3 regions of the Hydrogenophaga sp. BPS33 genome follow, and region 2 is predicted to be linked to each of the others. Evidence: predicted binding sites of a transcription regulator. Region 2 holds the regulator's gene; each other region holds the start of a gene.
The links. Region 2 encodes FNR, which switches genes on or off when oxygen is low (the NO sensors DNR and NnrR bind a similar motif). Its sites were predicted from a motif close to TTGATNNNNATCAA; they were not measured.
Positions count from the first base shown of each region.

Region 1: the regulator FNR is predicted to act here: its motif matches at 1,118-1,131, upstream of F9K07_RS14875 (type IV pili methyl-accepting chemotaxis transducer N-terminal domain-containing protein).
Region 3: the regulator FNR is predicted to act here: its motif matches at 954-967, upstream of F9K07_RS04035 (universal stress protein).

Region 1 is NZ_CP044549.1:3,232,318-3,234,579, forward strand. Features, by position in the region: gene F9K07_RS14870 (tripartite tricarboxylate transporter permease) at 1-967, shown strand, start outside; gene F9K07_RS14875 (type IV pili methyl-accepting chemotaxis transducer N-terminal domain-containing protein) at 1,243-2,262, shown strand, end outside.
Region 2 is NZ_CP044549.1:3,594,716-3,596,977, forward strand. Features, by position in the region: gene hemN (oxygen-independent coproporphyrinogen III oxidase) at 1-932, opposite strand, end outside; gene fnr (fumarate/nitrate reduction transcriptional regulator Fnr) at 1,053-1,772, shown strand; gene F9K07_RS16730 (hypothetical protein) at 1,857-2,078, opposite strand; gene F9K07_RS16735 (nitrogen fixation protein FixH) at 2,080-2,262, opposite strand, start outside.
Region 3 is NZ_CP044549.1:830,716-832,977, forward strand. Features, by position in the region: gene F9K07_RS31705 (DUF1289 domain-containing protein) at 1-154, shown strand, start outside; gene F9K07_RS04030 (2-hydroxychromene-2-carboxylate isomerase) at 173-841, shown strand; gene F9K07_RS04035 (universal stress protein) at 1,053-1,490, shown strand; gene uvrA (excinuclease ABC subunit UvrA) at 1,609-2,262, shown strand, end outside.

The DNA of each region.
Region 1 (2,262 bases), 360 kb from region 2:
GGGCACCGACGTGAACTCGGGTGTCGCCCGCTTCAGCTTCGACATTCCGGAACTCACCGACGGCATCAGCTTCACCGTGATCGCCATGGGCGTGTTCGGCTACGGGGAAATCATTTCCAACCTGTCCACGCCCGAAGGCGAGCGCAGCGTGTTCACCGACAAGGTGCAAGGCTTGATGCCCACGAAGGAAGACTTCAAGAACATGGTGCCTGCTGTGCTCCGTGGTACGGCCTTGGGCTCTTGCCTGGGCATTCTGCCTGGCGGTGGTGCGTTGCTGTCTGCTTTCGCCGCGTACACGATCGAGAAGAAGGTCAAGATGAAGCCGGGCGAAATTCCGTTCGGCCAAGGCAATATCCGTGGTGTGGCCGGTCCTGAGTCTGCCAACAACGCCGGTGCGCAAGCGTCCTTCATTCCGCTGCTGACACTGGGTATTCCGCCCAACGCCGTGATGGCTCTGATGGTGGGTGCGATGACGATCCACAACATCCAGCCGGGCCCGCAGGTCATGACCAGCAACCCCGAGTTGTTCTGGGGCCTGATTGCCTCCATGTGGATCGGCAACGCCATGCTGATCATCCTGAACCTGCCGCTGATCGGCATATGGATCAAGCTGCTGGCCGTGCCTTACCGCTGGTTGTTCCCGGCCATCGTGTTGTTCTGTGCGATCGGGGTGTACTCGACCAACAACAACAACTTCGACATCTGGATGGTCGCCATCTTCGGTGTGATCGGCTACATCTTCATCAAGCTCGGCTGTGAACCCGCGCCCCTGCTGCTGGGTTTCATTCTGGGCCCCATGATGGAGGAATATCTGCGGCGCGCGTTGCTGATTTCTCGCGGCGACTGGAGCGTCTTCGTAACCCGTCCCATTTCCGCCTCATTGCTGGGTGTGGCTGCACTGATGTTGGTCATCGTGCTGCTGCCATCGATCAAGAAGAAACGCGAAGAAGCTTTCGTCGAAGAGTGATGCTTGGCCGCCGGGTGCGAACCACCCGGTAGGAGAGGTCCGATAAGCCCGAACCGTTGCAAGATGGTTTGGGCTTTTTTGCGTTTCATGCGCTCGTTCGAGGAGGTCGCCTGGTATCCAAACGCGTTTCTGCCCAGCCAAGGTGCGGAATTGACGCAGGTCAAGGAAGGACGGGGAAGGGGCCACCAGGGCCGATAGCTGGCGGCAACGCGATCGATTACCCTCGCGCCATGGGCGCAAGGTATTCACTGTCGACAAAGCTGATGTGCATTGGCGTGGGACTTCTTCTCGTTGCTCTCACCTCCATCAGCCTGACGCTTTGGATCACTCGGCAACTCGAAGGCGGCGCTGCCGCGGTCAACGAGGCCGGGCGCATGCGCATGCAGACCTGGCGAATCGCCAGCGTGGCGCAGGCCGGGCGCTCCCCGCCCGAGCTGGCGGCCCTGGTGCAGCAGTTTGACCAGAACCTGGATCTGCTGCGCCGAGGGGACGCCAGCCGTCCGCTGTTCGTGCCTTGGGACGATGCGGTCGGCCAGGCGTTCGCCACCGTGGAAACGCTGTGGCAGAACCAGCGCCCGCTGTGGTTGCAGGACCGCCCGCCCGAGCCAGCGCAGGCGCTGGCAGCGGCCGGCGCGCTCGTCGAAGCCATCGACGGCCTGGTGCTGGCGATCGAGAAGCAGCTCTCGGGCTTCACCGCCATCCTCAACCTGATCCAGTTCCTCATGATGGCCTTGGCCATCGCCGGCGCAGTGGTGATGCTCTACACCGGGTACATGTATGTCATCCACCCGCTGGCGCACTTGCGCGAGAGCCTGCGTCGGCTGGAGTCGGGTGACTTCAAGGTGCGCGCAGGGGTCGAGACGCTCGACGAGTTCGGCCAGGTGGCAGCAGGCTTCAACCGCATGGCCTCCGCGCTGCAGTCGATGTATGCGGGGCTGGAGAGCCAGGTCGAAACCAAGACGCAACGCATTGAGGCGCAGCGCGCGCGGCTGGAGACGCTTTACGAGGTCAGTGCATTCATGGCGCAGGCCGGCAGCATCGAGGAGCTTTCGCGCGGTTTTTCCCAGCGCGTGCGCGCGGTGGTGAAGGCCGATGCGGCGGCGGTGCGCTGGAGCGATGAGGCCAGCCAGCGGTACCTGCTGCTGGCCTCCGATTGCTTCCCGCAGGACATGTTGGCGCATGAGCGCAGCCTGCTGGCCGGGGCCTGCGCCTGCGGCAACCTGCAGCCCGATGCCAGGACACGCGTCATTCCCATCCACAGCCACGACGAGGCCCAGGTGCGCCGCTGCGCGTGC
Region 2 (2,262 bases):
TTGCGGTGCAGGCGGCCTTGGCGTTTGGCCACGGCCAACGCATCGTTGGGCAAGGCGAAATGGTCCATGCCCACATAGACGTAGCCCGCGTCCATCAGCGCGTCGAGCGAGAGGGCCAGCATGCCGAGCTTGTCGCTCGGGCTGGGCAGCTCCACGGCGGAAATGCGCCGCTGCGGCTTGAAGCGCGCGGGCAAGTGGGCATACCCGTAGAGCGCGATGCGGTCGGGCCGCAGCGTGTTCACCTGCGCCAGCGTGCGCGCGAAGGACTCCGGCGTTTGCAGCGGCAGGCCGTAGATCAGGTCCACGTTCACCGACTCGAAGCCGATGCGCCGCGCGGCCGCCACCAGCGCGAACACCTGCTCGGCCGGCTGCACCCGGTGCACAGCTTTCTGCACGGCCGGGTCGAAGTCCTGCACGCCAAAGCTCAGGCGGTTGAAGCCCAGGCGCGCCAGGGTCTCGAGACGTTCTTCCGTGACCGTGCGCGGGTCCACCTCCACCGAGTACTCGCCGCCCGGCACCAGCGTGAAGTGACGCCGCAGCATGGTCATGAGGTCGCCGAGTTCGGCGTCTGACAGGAAGGTGGGGGTGCCTCCGCCCAGGTGAAGTTGCGAGACGTTCTGGCCTTTGCCGATGTGCGCCACCTGCAGCTCCACTTCACGCGCCAGGTAGCGCAGGTACTCGGTCGCGCGCGAATGGTGTTTGGTGATGACCTTGTTGCAGGCGCAGTAGTAGCAGACCGACTCGCAAAACGGAATGTGCACGTAGAGCGACAGCGGCAGCGCCATCGAACCGGCCCGGCGCTGCTCCAGCGCCTGGACGTAGTCGCTCTCGGTGAACGCCTCGACAAACCGGTCGGCGGTGGGGTACGAGGTGTAGCGCGGGCCGGGAACGTCGAACCGGCGCAACAGCTCCTCGGAAATGGCGTGGCTCAAAATGAAATCTCCATCAAGGCCCTCACTGTGCGGCAGACTGGGCTGCCGCCCCTTGATCTCGGTCAACAAGTGCCCAGATCGCATTTCGCCCCCAATGCTTACGGGGGTATGCTTCGCCCTATGGACGCCCAAAGCATCAAAGTCGCCTGCTCGAGTTGCAACCTGCGGGAGCTGTGCCTGCCCATGGGACTCAACCCGGGGGAAATGGACAAGCTCGACGCCATCGTCTCCAAGCGCCGCCGCATCCCGCGCGGCGCCGCGCTCTTCAACGTGGGCGACAAGTTCACGTCGCTCTACGCGGTGCGTTCAGGGTTTTTCAAGACATGCGTCACCACCGCCGATGGCCGCGACCAGGTGACCGGCTTCCAGATGACGGGCGAGATCATCGGCTTGGACGGCATCGTGAACGACCACCACTCGTGCAACGCGGTGGCGCTGGAGGATGCCGAGGTCTGCATCATGCCGTTCGACCAGGTGGAAGAGCTTTCACGCGAATTCACCACGCTGCAGCACCACGTGCACAAGATCATGAGCCGCGAGATCGTGCGCGACCACGGCGTGATGCTGCTGCTGGGCAGCATGCGCGCAGAAGAGCGGCTGGCGGCATTCCTGCTGAACCTGGTGCAACGGCTGCACGCGCGGGGGTTCTCGCAGTCGGAGCTGGTGCTGCGCATGACGCGCGAGGAGATCGGCAGCTACCTGGGCATGAAGCTGGAGACGGTCAGTCGAACGTTCTCGAAGTTCGTCGACGACGGCATCATTGACGTCAAGCAGCGCTACGTGCGCATCAAGGACACGGACGGCCTGCGCCGCATCGTGAACCCGCAGCCCTGTGGATGATGTCGCTTCGCGGGTCGCTGCCCCCCCCAAGGGGGCTGATCCGCCTTGGGGCGGCCCGGCGGCGGATCGCGTCCCTTCTCCATTTCAGTCTCGCGCCAGCCACACGCTGAGCGCGCCCGAGAGCGCCGTCACCGCCCAGAACACGAAGAACGCCACGGTGTAGACCATCTGGCGCGAGCCTTCGAGCGGCTGGCCGCCGAGCCAGTGCAGGTCGCCCGGGTCGACCATCGCGAACACCAGCATCTCCAGCAATGCGGCAGTGAGGAAGGTGGGCCAGGCGATGCCCATCCATTGGCGCACGTTCATTTCATCGCTCCTGCGGCACGACGGGCGAGGCCGCGTGGTTGCGCGCCTGGTGGGCGGGCTGCAGCTGGATCAGGGCTTCGTCACGCGCCTGGCCTTGCAGCACGGAAGCCGCCGCGCGGTCGCGCTCGAAAGCGGTTTTGTCGAGCACCGGGTCGGCATGGGTCACGGCAATGTAGACCATGAC
Region 3 (2,262 bases), 2.8 Mb from region 2:
GTCGCCCTGCATTTCGATCTGCAAGATGAACGCCGCCACCGGCTGGTGCGACGGCTGCTGGCGCTCCATCGACGAGATCGTGGCCTGGGGACGCGCGAGCGACGCACAAAAACTGGCGATCTGGGAACAGATCGAAGCGCGCCAGCGGCGCTGAACCTCTCGCGGATACGCCATGCAAGACATCGCCTTCTACTACGACCCGATCTCGCCTTTTGCGCACCTGGCGTTCGAGCGCCTGCCCGAAGCGCTCATGGGACACAGCGTGCAGGTGCGCTACAAGCCGATTCTGTTTGCCGCGCTGCTCAAGGCCCACGGCCAGCTCGGCCCGGCCGAGATCCCCGCCAAGCGCGACTGGACCTACCGCCACGTCAGCTGGTTGGGCCACCACCACGGCGTGGCGCTCGACCTGCCGGCCGCGCATCCCTTCAACCCCTTGCCGCTGCTGCGCCTGGGCCTGGGCTGTGCCACCGACGACGCGCCGGGCGATACCAACCGCTACGTCACCGAGCAACTGCTGCGCCACGTGTGGCGGGGCGGGCTCGACGCGAGCGACCCGGCGCGGCTGGCGGCGCTGCAGGCGCTGCTGCAGGACCACATGGCCCAGCGCGGCAAGCCCTGGCACGCGCCCGAGAGCGATGTGGTGAAGCAGCGCCTGCGCAGCAACACCGACGAAGCCCTGGCACTCGGTCTGTTTGGCGTACCCGCGATGGTATGGGCGGGCCGCGTGTTCTGGGGCTTCGATGCGCTGCCCATGCTGCGCGCCGCCCTGGACGGCGACGCTTGGTTCGACACCCAATGGGCCGCCGCCGCTCAGCGGCCCGAGGGCGTGCGCCGTTCCTGAGGATGCCGGCCCCAGCCTGCATCAGGCAGGGACGGGTGGGCAAGCGCGCGGAATTGAAGTACCGTGCGATGGACGCGCGGGTCTCGATGGCCGCGCGCGGCGCGCCCTGTCATTGATCTGTCTCAATCCGGCAGCACGGCAGGACTTCCACGATGAACCCACGCGGCACCCTTGTGACGCTGCGGTTCGAACCCACCACAGGAGATCCACCATGTTCAAGAAAATTCTCGTGCCCACCGACGGTTCCGACGTGGCCGACAAGGCCACCGAGACCGCGGTGCAACTGGCCCGCAGCCTGAACGCGCAGATCGTTGGCGTGAACGTGATCGATCCGTTTCCCTACATCGGTATTGGCGATGCGTCGGCCGTCGGCCTGCAGGCCTACCTGACCGAAGCGAAGGCCGCGGCCGGGCAGGCGCTGGACACCTTGCGCAAGGCCTGCGAAGCCGCCGGCGTGCCCTGCGTGGGCGACACGATCGAACGCAACGTGGTGTACGAGGGCATCATCGAAACCGCCGAGGCCGAGCACTGCGACCTGATCGTCATGGGCTCGCATGGGCGTCGGGGCGTCAAGGCGCTCATTCTGGGCAGCGTGGCGCAAAAAGTCCTGACGCATTCGAAGACACCCGTGCTCATCGTCAAGACGTAACACACGGTATCCGCGCACCGCAGCACGCTGTGCAGGGGAAATGGGGGATATGGCGTGCGCGTCTGCGCGAGCGTTCGCCCCTCCGTAGAATCTTTGCTCCTTCTTCTGGAGCCCCTGCATGTCCGATGCTTTCCTGCCTGCCGATCTGCCTGCGGGCGCGCCCCCTGCCGCATCCCCCGACGAGGGGCGCGAGCCGCCCGCGGAGGGTGGCACGGGGCTGATCCGCATCCGGGGGGCGCGCCAGCACAACCTCAAGAACCTCGATCTCGACATCCGCACCGGTGAACTCACCGTGGTCACCGGCCCCAGCGGTTCGGGCAAGTCCAGCCTGGTGTTCGACACCCTGTTCGCCGAGGGCCAGCGCCGCTACGTGGAGACCTTCAGCGCCTACGCGCGGCAGTTCCTCGACCGCATGGACAAGCCGGCGGTGGACAAGGTGGAAGGCGTGCCACCCGCGATCGCGATCGACCAGACCAACCCGGTGCGCTCCTCGCGCTCCACCGTGGGCACCATGACGGAGCTCAACGACCACTTGAAGCTGTGGTTCGCGCGCGGCGCCGATCTGTTCGACCGCGACACCGCGCTGCCGGTGCGCCACGATTCGCCCGAGTCGATCTACGCCGAAATGCAGCAGCGCAGCGCACAGCAGAATGATCCGCGGTTGGTGGTCACCTTCCCCGTGGAATTGCCCGCCAGCACCACGCCCGAGGAGGTCGAACAATGGCTCTCGGCCAGCGGCTACACGCGGGTGCAGGCCGAGCGCATCGTGCAG